2 linked regions of the Pelorhabdus rhamnosifermentans genome follow. The protein of the gene in region 2 binds, or shares a complex with, the protein of the main gene of each other region. Links are inferred from orthologs where the notes say so. Each region holds a gene or a part of one and is shown on either strand. Other genes may lie near its edges.

Region 1 (4,047 bases), on a different replicon or contig from region 2:
GTAGACTTACATGCATTGACTTCTTCTTATGAAGATACGAGTAAGTTGCCAGAAAACATTTATAATATGGCGTTAGACTGGTTAAGCGCCGGTTTGGACCCCGAAAAAAATGTTGTTTTCATTCAATCCCATGTGAAGGAGCATGCAGAGCTACATTTACTACTCTCCATGATGACCCCTCTTTCCTGGCTTGAGCGCGTTCCTATTTATAAGGATAAAATTCAGCAGGTAAGTCTGCAAGGTAAAGACCTGAATACTTATGGCTTCTTGGGTTATCCTGAGCTTATGACAGCAGACATTATTCTTTATAAGGCCGATACCGTTCCTGTGGGAGAGGATCAACTTCCCCATTTAGAGCTTAGTCGTGAGATTGTTCGGAGGTTTAATTATCTCTATCGTCCTATTTTCCCAGAGCCTGAGGCCAGTCTCACGAAGGCGTCTATTTTGCCTGGTATTGATGGTAGAAAAATGAGTAAATCCTATGGCAATGATATTAGCTTTTCTGCTACACCTGATGAAATTCGGTCTAGAGTCAAGTTAATGGTAACGGATCCTCAGCGCGTGAAACGGACGGACCCCGGACATCCTGAAGTATGTACAGCCTATAAATTTCATCAGTTTTTCTCGAAAAGTGAGTTGTCGGAAATTGAACAGAAGTGTCGTCAGGCTGAAATCGGTTGCGTTGACTGTAAAAAAAGGTTAGCCGAAAATCTTGTGACAGCTTTGTCTGAGGTTCATGCACGGCGGCAAACATTTGAAAGTTCACCGCAAAAAGTCAGAGACATTCTTGCCTTTGGTGCAGAACGAGCGAGAAAGGTTGCATCTGCAACAATGGAAGAAGTTCGCGATGCCATGCATTTGAGCTGAGCCGATGAGTTATAAGGTCAGATTGGAAGTTTTCGAAGGTCCACTGGCGCTTTTAATGCACTTAATCGAAAAAAACCAGATTGATATTTACGATATCCCCATTGCCGATATTACGCAGCAATATTTAACTTATATTGAGGCCTGGAATGAATTTAATATGGATATAGCCAGTGAGTTTCTCCTCATGGCTGCGACGCTGCTACAAATAAAATCGCGCATGTTGCTTCCAAAGCCGCCGCGGATTGAGGAAAATGAAGAAGAGGAAGACCCGAGGCTTGAACTTGTGAATCGACTGATTGAATATCGCCGATTTAAACAAATCACTGCTGTTTTGCAAGAAATGAGTCAAGTGCGTGAACTTTTTCATACCCGTGATCCGCAGGAATTTCCTGTTCGCTATCCATTGCTGAAAGGCCTTAACGCCGATCAATTGATACAAGCTTTTTTAGCTGTATGGGAAAGTAAGGTAGATAAGTTTACTCTGGTCAATCGCGATGAAGTCGATGTGAAAGATAAGATTCTTGATATTGTTCATCTATTGGCGCATAATCAGGGAAAAATTGAATTTACGTCAACTTTTATTCGGTCTGGCAGTAAGCAGGAAGTTGTGGCGGCTTTCTTAGCCATTCTGGAGCTACTTCGTTTAAAACGGCTTGTTATTGAGCAACAGGAGCCTTTTGGGCCAATATATCTCATGGCAAAGGAGTAAGAACGTGTTCTATGATCATCTGAAGGGACCCCTTGAGGCACTCTTATTTGCTAGTGGTGATCCTGTTCCGGCGAATAAGCTTGCTGAAATTCTTTGTGTTGATGAAGAAAATATTTTGCAATTGATTACACAAATGCGCGCTGCCATGGAACCTGTTCAGAGAGGGTTGACCATTGTTGAAGTGGCTGGCGGCTATCAGTTGTGTACGAAAGCTCAGTTTTCAGATGTTATTGACCAACTGGGCTGTGTTCAAGATGCAAAGCTTACTACGGCGGCGATGGAAACACTATCCATTATTGCTTTTCGCCAACCTGTAACTCGCCAGGAAATTGAACAGATCCGTGGTGTAAATGTCGATAAAATTGTCAATCAGCTTGTTGAACGTCGACTAGTGAAGGAAATGGGACGGAAGGAAACAGCAGGAAGACCGATCTTATATGGGACGACAGAAGAATTTTTACAGTGTTTTGGTTTAAATACCATCCAGGATCTACCAGACGTTTCTCAATTTGTCATAGAGTCACAGACTTAAAAAGCAGCATGCCTTTTGGCATGCTGCTTTTGTATAATTAGACATATTTTGGATATACTAGGCAATAAGTAGCGAGGTGTTGGCATGATCTTATTCCTTGCTTTCCTTGGCTTGTTTGTTAGTGTCGTGATTGCTGCGTCTTGCACGACCTTTTATATTGCTTTCGATTATCACTGGCAGGATGCTAATGACAAATTGACAGTGACTATTTACAGTAAAGGAAAGTTGTTTTTTTATCAACGCACCTTATCCGTCATTCAATGGGTGCAAAAAGAGTGGTTGAAGCGTGAAGCAAGCATGAAAAAAGCGGATAGTAGGCAATTTATAAAAGTCGAAAGAAAGTCATCAAGACATTTTTTTAGACGTCTTATCCGTCATCCTCGTTTAGGTTTAGCGGGGCTCCGTAAAACGCATCGTCTTTTTTATTATTACCGGCACGTCGTACAGTCATTTATGACAGCTTTCTGTTGTGAAAAATTTTATTGGAAGACGCAGTTTAGTACATCTGATGCGGCTATGACTGGAATTGCAAGTGGGCTGCTTTGGAGTGTCAAGGCCTGTTTATTATCTCAGCTCATGAAAAATGTTCGTTTTGCCGTTTGTCCGGCGATTCAAGTCAGCCCTACTTTTAGGCAACCGGAGTTTAAAACAGAATTTCAGTGTATATTCAGTTTTAAACTGGGTAATGTTATGAATGCTTTTTTATTTATTGTGAAAAATGTAAAGAAGGGGGTTACGATAGGTGGCTGAACATCCAATTCAAGGATTAATGAAAACAGCAATGGAGAGTATCAAGGAAATGGTTGATGTGAATACCATTGTGGGTGATGCTGTTGAAACGGTGGATGGTACGGTGATTATTCCGATTTCCAGAGTAACTTTTGGTTTTGCTGCAGGTGGTGGTGATTATGAGCCGGAAGAAAAGCTGCAAAGCGACGCACTTCATTCATTTGGCGGCGGCAGTGGTGCTGGTGTGAGTGTAAAACCAGTAGGTTTTTTAGTGTGCTCATCTACGAGCGGCATTCGTTTTTTGCAAGTCGATGGGAAAATGCTTTGCGATCGTGTTGTCGATCTTGTGCCGCAAGTGTTAGATAAAATACAAGAAATGTTGAGCCATAAAAAGCCTGCTTCTGCTGATTCGCATGAATCGATAGCAGATGACAGTGAATTTGAGTCGTATAAGTGAAGAGATTCCAGTAATCAAAAACATAAGGCCGCACATAATTGTGCGGCCTTACACATAGAATGTTCTAGAAGCTATTTGAGTTTATCTAGCTGTTCTTTAATGTCTGCTGCGGCATAACCTTCTTGTTCAGCAAAATCACGGTACATTTCAGAAACACTATGGTCTGTTATCTGCTTGGCGTAAGTTTGATAGTCTCGTACAAGTTCTTGTTTTTGTGTCAATGTCGTTCGAAGAGCTGTTTTAACATCTAATGTTTCCATTTTTTCACCTCCCTTATTATTATTTCCGTTGTCACTTCTAAACATGTATGATGACAAGAAATTTTTGACGTTTTTGCAAAATGTAGTTATAATATGAAAGTATGACACTGTTGCTAAGAGAAAGGATTTGAACAATGAGATCAAAAGCGATAACTTTTATTGCTGCGGTTTTATTTATAGTAACGCCAGCGGCGATGGGTGCTACAGCACCGCTCGATGTAACAGCAAAATCAGCTATTGTGATTGAAGCAGCTACAGGAAAAGTATTATATGAAAAGAATGCCAATGATAGACGTTATCCAGCGAGCACAACAAAGATTATGACTCTTATTACTGCGCTGGAAATGGGTAATATGAATGATGTAGTAACAGCAAGCAAAGCCGCATCGACAACAGAAGGATCCTCCTTATGGTTGACAGAGGGCGAATCTCTATCCATGCTTGATATGCTGTATGGCATTATGCTTGTTTCAGGTAACGATGCCACAGTTGC
Region 2 (5,484 bases):
CATGATAAGGTGTTTAAAATTAGTGTTCATTTGAATGATCAGGAGCTTGGCATTGGTATTGGCAAAAGTAAAAAAGAGGCCGAACAGCAGGCAGCTAAACTTGCATTAATGACGCTGAACGTAATTTGTGAATAAACTGGATAGCTACGTACACGAAAGGCGGCCATGGGGTCGTCTTTCTTAATGCACACGAAAGGTTGGGAGTGTTGTTTGAAAAAAAATACTATTATTCCTATCTTTATCCCTCATTATGGTTGTCCTCATCAATGCATATTTTGCAATCAGCATGAGATTACCGGTCAAGAACAGGTGGTAACCCCCGAGTATGTTCGAAGCGTGATAGATGAGTGGTTATCACGTTTCGATTTCGTATCACGGCATATTGAGGTAGCTTTCTATGGCGGCAGTTTTACGGCTTTGTCTTTAACAGAGCAAGCACGTTTATTAGAACCAGCAAAACAGGCGCTTGCCGCCGGAAAAATTGCAACGATTCGTGTTTCAACACGACCCGATTGTATTACACCAGCTATTTTAGCGTTGCTTCAATCAAACGGCGTAGCCACTGTGGAACTAGGTGTACAGTCCCTTGATAATGATGTGTTAAAATTGGCTGGGCGCGGACATACGGCTGAGCAGGTTCGCTTGGCTGTCAGGCAGCTTAAAGAACAAGGCTTTCAGGTAGGAATTCAGCTCATGCCTGGCTTACCTTGTGAAACCTTATTGTCTCTTGTACAAACGGCTATTGGCACGATTGATTTGGCGCCTGATTTTGTTCGAATTTATCCTGTCATTGTATTAGAAGATACGCCGCTTGCTGATCTCTATCGGAGTCAACACTATCAGCCGCTTACATTGGAGCAAGCGGTGGAGCAAACGGCTTTGCTGCGAACTCTTTTCGAGAATCATCATATTACTGTCATTCGTACGGGGTTGCAAGCGACGACGGAGCTTGATAAAACCTCTGTCGTGCTTGCAGGTCCTTATCATCCGGCCTTTGGTGAACTTGTTGAGGCTTATTTGTATCGGCAAGGTGTGGATGCGTGGCTGGAGCAAGTCAATCCCTGTGGAACCGTCACAATTCATTGTGCAGCAAGACAATTGTCAAAAGTGCGGGGACAAAAAAATGGCAATATTTGCTTATGGGCTAAGAATTATCCAGATGCCTGTGTTACGGTGATGTCTGATTTAGTCAAGCAAGATGAGTTGCTTGTAGAGTATAAAAGTACGAAATATGTCATAAAAAAAATAAATAAATTTTCCAGTTAAAAATATGCAAAAGAAGGAATTTTTAGGAAAAGTGCTGAATAACTTTAGTGTAGAAGCCTTTGCAAAGCCCTGAATTCAAAGGAGGTTAAGTAATGGATATACTGAAAGTATCGGCACAATCAAATCCCAAATCTGTTGCAGGCGCACTCGCTGCTGTTTTACGTGAAAAAGGTACAGCTGAAGTTCAAGCAGTAGGTGCAGGGGCGGTTAACCAAGCAATCAAGGCCATTGCTATTGCTCGCGGTTTTGTCGCACCGAATGGAATCGATTTAGTGGCGATTCCCGCTTTTGCCGAAATTATGATTGATGGTGAGGAACGCACAGCGATTCGTTTTATTGTTGAACCGCGGTAAAACAATCTCTGGAAACCTGTTTGCGTGAGCAAGCAGGTTTTTCTTTTATTATAGGGAATAAATAATTGAACATGAAAATTTATACTAGAAAGGTGTTAGTGATTCTTTTGCAGTTACACAAATTAGAGGCTTATGGTTTTAAGTCTTTTGCTGAGAAAACGGTCCTTGAACTTGGGGCAGGTGTGACTGCTATTGTCGGACCGAATGGTAGTGGTAAAAGCAATGTGGCTGATGCTATCCGCTGGGCTTTGGGTGAACAAAGCATGAAGAGCCTCCGTGGGGCAAAAAGCGAAGACATTATTTTTTCCGGTAGTTCGGCAAGACGGGCTCTGGGGCTGGCGGAAGTTTCGCTGTATTTTGATAACAGTGATGGACTTCTACCTGTTGATTTTGCTGAAGTAGTTATTACACGACGCATTTTTCGGTCGGGTGACAGCGAGTTTTTTATTAATAAAAGTCCTTGCCGTTTGAAAGATATTCATGAACTTTTTGCTGATACAGGTGTGGGGCGTGATTCCATGATGGTTATCGGCCAAAATAAAATTGACGAAATTTTAAATGCAAAGCCGGAAGAACGTCGCCTGATTTTTGAAGAAGCAGCAGGTATTATGAAATACAAACAACGTAAGCGGGACTCTGTACGCAAAATTGAGGAGACAGATAGTAATGTGACGCGTCTTGAAGATATTACTAGTGAAATTGAAGGCCAATTGGGTCCGCTCAAAGACAGTGCTGTCAAGACAAAGCAGTACAATGAGCTTCATGATGAATGGCTCGCTTGTCAGGTCAGTCAACTCTTACAGCGACTCACCAAAGCAGAACAAATCCTTGTCGGGGCGCGCAGCGATTACCAGCAATTTGCGGAGCAGGAGGTTATATTTAGTTCCAAATTGGCTGTTGCTGATACAGAGCGGGACAAGCAAACGAGTGAGTTGGCTAAGGCGGATGAAGCTTGTCGTAATGTATCTTTGCAGCTTAAGCAGATTGAAGAAGAGCTTACAAAACACGAGGCGACAGTCGGTATTCTTGATGAACGTCAGAGCCAAAACCGTCGGGAACTAGAAAGGTTAGTTGCTGATCGGACGTCTCTAGTTGATAAGACGGCTGAAAATCGGGATAAAAGTAAGCGATCCTATGCAGAATATGAGATCAAGCTGCAGGAGCAACAATCTTTACAGGACAAACTGGTTTTGCTTGAAGGGCAGCAAAAGAATGCTGAGGACGCTCAAGCTCAGTTGACGAAGCAAATTGAAACAGGGAAAGAACAAATTTTTGATTGTATGCAAGAACTTGTTTCACAGCGTAATCGATGTCGTGAGCTTGAAAAAGAGCTGCATGGTCTGGACGGACAGAAAGAAAGTCAGTCAGTTGAGGTGGCAAAAGAACAGCAACAGCTGGAAAAATTAGAAATTTTCTATCAAGAGAAAACAGCAGACCTTGCTCAGTTAAAAGCTCAGCAGCTTGCTGAAAAGGAACAGCACGTTTTATTATTAACGAGTAAAAAAGAATTGGAACAAGAATTAGGACGCTTAAAACAGCAGGAGACACAGCTTCAACTTCGTTTAAATGACAGGTTGACACGCAAGAAGTTACTTGTTCATATGCAGCAGGATTATGATGGTTTTGGCAAGGGGATTAAGAGCATTTTAAAAAGTGATGCGCCTTGGCGCTCTCAGGTTTTTGGGGCGGTAGCGGAGCTTATTCAAGTTCCGCCTCACCTTGTTACAGCCATTGAAATTGCCCTGGGTGGTGCGGCTCAGCACTTAATTACGGATCATGCCCAGACGGCTCAGGCGGCTATTCACTATTTAAAGAAAAATCATTTTGGGCGAGTCACTTTTTTGCCGCTCGATACGGTACAGTCCTATTCCAGGCGCGATGCGGAACGATCGTCAGCACAGGAGCAAGGGGTGCTTGGTTTTGCCAGTGAGCTTGTTACTTATGATAAGGCTTATGCTTTAGCTATGGCGCATGTATTGGGGCGAACCCTCATTGTTGATACACTTGATCATGCCTTGGTTATTGCCAAAAAGTATCGTTATTCTTTGCGTATGGTGACTTTGGAGGGGGAACTGGTGAGTCCCGGCGGTTCTTTAACAGGCGGGAGTTCACAGCGACGGGAAAATAGCTTCATCGGACGCCAAAGTGAAATTAATCGACTGGATAGCGAAATTGAATCACAACGCCAAGTTGTTTTGGATCAGCAGCAGCAGAGTCAGGCTGCTTGTGAGCAGCTTAAGCAGTTTGACGAGAAACTGGTTCTTTGCCAAGCAGTTCTTCAGGAAAACGAAGTCAGTCAGGCACAACGACTTGTACAAAATCAACAGACTTTACAAGACATTCAGCGCATTCGTCAGTCTGTCAAAAATTTAATGACAGAAAAACAGCTTCGTGAAGAGCAAGTGAAACAGTTAGGTGCTGATCTCGTTCTTGTGCAGCAAACAGTTAGCCGCCTGGAACAAGAGGATGATGAGCGCAAGCAGACTGTTACGGCTTGGCAGGAAAAAAATAAAATTCAGCAAGCAAGTTTGGCATCCATTACGGAACAAGTGACAGGACTAAGAATAGCAATGTCTGCCTTGACACAACAGCTTCAATCTGTGGGACAGAATCGTAGGCTATATGAAGCGAACTTACGTGAAACAGAAAATCAACTCGATTTATTAATGAAGCAGCAGGATAAGGCGCAAGTCTGTCTTGATGAAACAGCCACTGAATTACTTAGAATTTCAGAACTGAAAAAACGTCTTGCAGCAGAAAAGCAGGAACAAGAATTAAAACTGCGGCAATTTGAGCAGCAAAAATTAGTTGCTTTAAGTGCTGTTGCGGCGTGTGATAAGGATGCCAAGGCCATCCACAAGCAATTACAAGAAGTACAAGGACGTAGTCACGAACGAGAACTGCTTATAACGAAATATGATGCCGAAGTTGCTGCCTGCAATACACAGCTAGAATCGCAGTTCCAACTGACGCGTGAGACAGCACAGTCCTATTATCAGGAGCGTCCGATTGACGAACTTCTTGCAGTAGGTAAACGTCTAGAGCGTCAAATAGCCGAACTCGGGCCTATTAATGCCGGGGCCATTGAAGAATTTACGCGCCTCAAAGAACGGTATGATTTTTTGATGCAGCAAGTTGACGATTTAATTGAAGCCAAGAAGTACTTAGTGTCCATTGTTCAGGAAATGGATCAGACTATGAGTAAGCAATTTAAACAAGCGTTTGATAAAATTAATGATTATTTTCATCAAATATTTACCAAGCTATTTGGGGGTGGACAAGCTAAGCTTGTTTTAACTTCACCTCATGAACTGCTTGATACAGGCATTGATATTATTGTTCAGCCGCCAGGCAAAAAACAGCAGTATTTATCACTGTTTTCGGGTGGGGAGCGATCATTAACAGTCATTGCATTACTATTTAGTTTCTTAAGTTATCGACCCGCGCCATTTTGCATGGTTGATGAAATTGATGCGGCTCTCGATGAAGCGAATGTCACGAGGTTTAGTGAATTTTTAAAAGAATATGCGGAAAATACGCAATTTATTGTTGTTACGCATCGAAAGGGAACGATGGAAATTGCCGATGTCCTTCATGGTATTACCATGGAAGAATCAGGTGTTTCCAAACTTCTATCCGTTAAATTTGCTAAGCAAGTAGGCTAAAGGGGAGTTACAGATGGGCTTTTTTGATAAATTGAAAACAGGTCTAGACAAGACACGCAAGAATTTTACAAATAAAATTGATCAACTGATTACAGGTTATGCACAAATTGATGAAGAATTTCTGGAAGAGTTAGAAGCTGTGCTCATTTCGGCTGATGTAGGTATAAAAACAACGATGATTCTGATGGATAAGGTCCGTC

The links.
Region 1: the proteins of smc (region 2) and Ga0466249_RS10305 are in contact, whole or in part, in a crystal structure (PDB 3ZGX), measured with the Bacillus subtilis proteins. The link is inferred for Pelorhabdus rhamnosifermentans from one-to-one orthologs.

The regions. Positions count from the first base shown.
Region 1 is NZ_JAHGVE010000007.1:130,185-134,231, forward strand. The notes cover bases 1-2,723. They hold Ga0466249_RS10305 (segregation and condensation protein A), read left to right. Parts: upstream 1-871; coding sequence 872-1,576; downstream 1,577-2,723. Other genes in these bases: trpS (tryptophan--tRNA ligase), read left to right, coding at 1-867; scpB (SMC-Scp complex subunit ScpB), read left to right, coding at 1,581-2,108; Ga0466249_RS10315 (DUF2953 domain-containing protein), read left to right, coding at 2,193-2,723. Outside these bases: more of Ga0466249_RS10315, read left to right, coding at 2,724-2,858; ytfJ (GerW family sporulation protein), read left to right, coding at 2,851-3,294; Ga0466249_RS10325 (rubrerythrin family protein), read right to left, coding at 3,366-3,554; Ga0466249_RS10330 (D-alanyl-D-alanine carboxypeptidase family protein), read left to right, coding at 3,689-4,047. UniProt on the Bacillus subtilis protein: Participates in chromosomal partition during cell division. May act via the formation of a condensin-like complex containing Smc and ScpB that pull DNA away from mid-cell into both cell halves.
Region 2 is NZ_JAHGVE010000008.1:60,589-66,072, forward strand. Bases 1,324-5,484 are described here. They hold smc (chromosome segregation protein SMC), read left to right. Parts: upstream 1,324-1,690; coding sequence 1,691-5,284; downstream 5,285-5,484. Other genes in these bases: Ga0466249_RS11325 (stage V sporulation protein S), read left to right, coding at 1,359-1,619; ftsY (signal recognition particle-docking protein FtsY), read left to right, coding at 5,298-5,484. In the rest of the region: rnc (ribonuclease III), read left to right, coding at 1-135; Ga0466249_RS11320 (elongator complex protein 3), read left to right, coding at 211-1,266. UniProt on the Bacillus subtilis protein: Required for chromosome condensation and partitioning.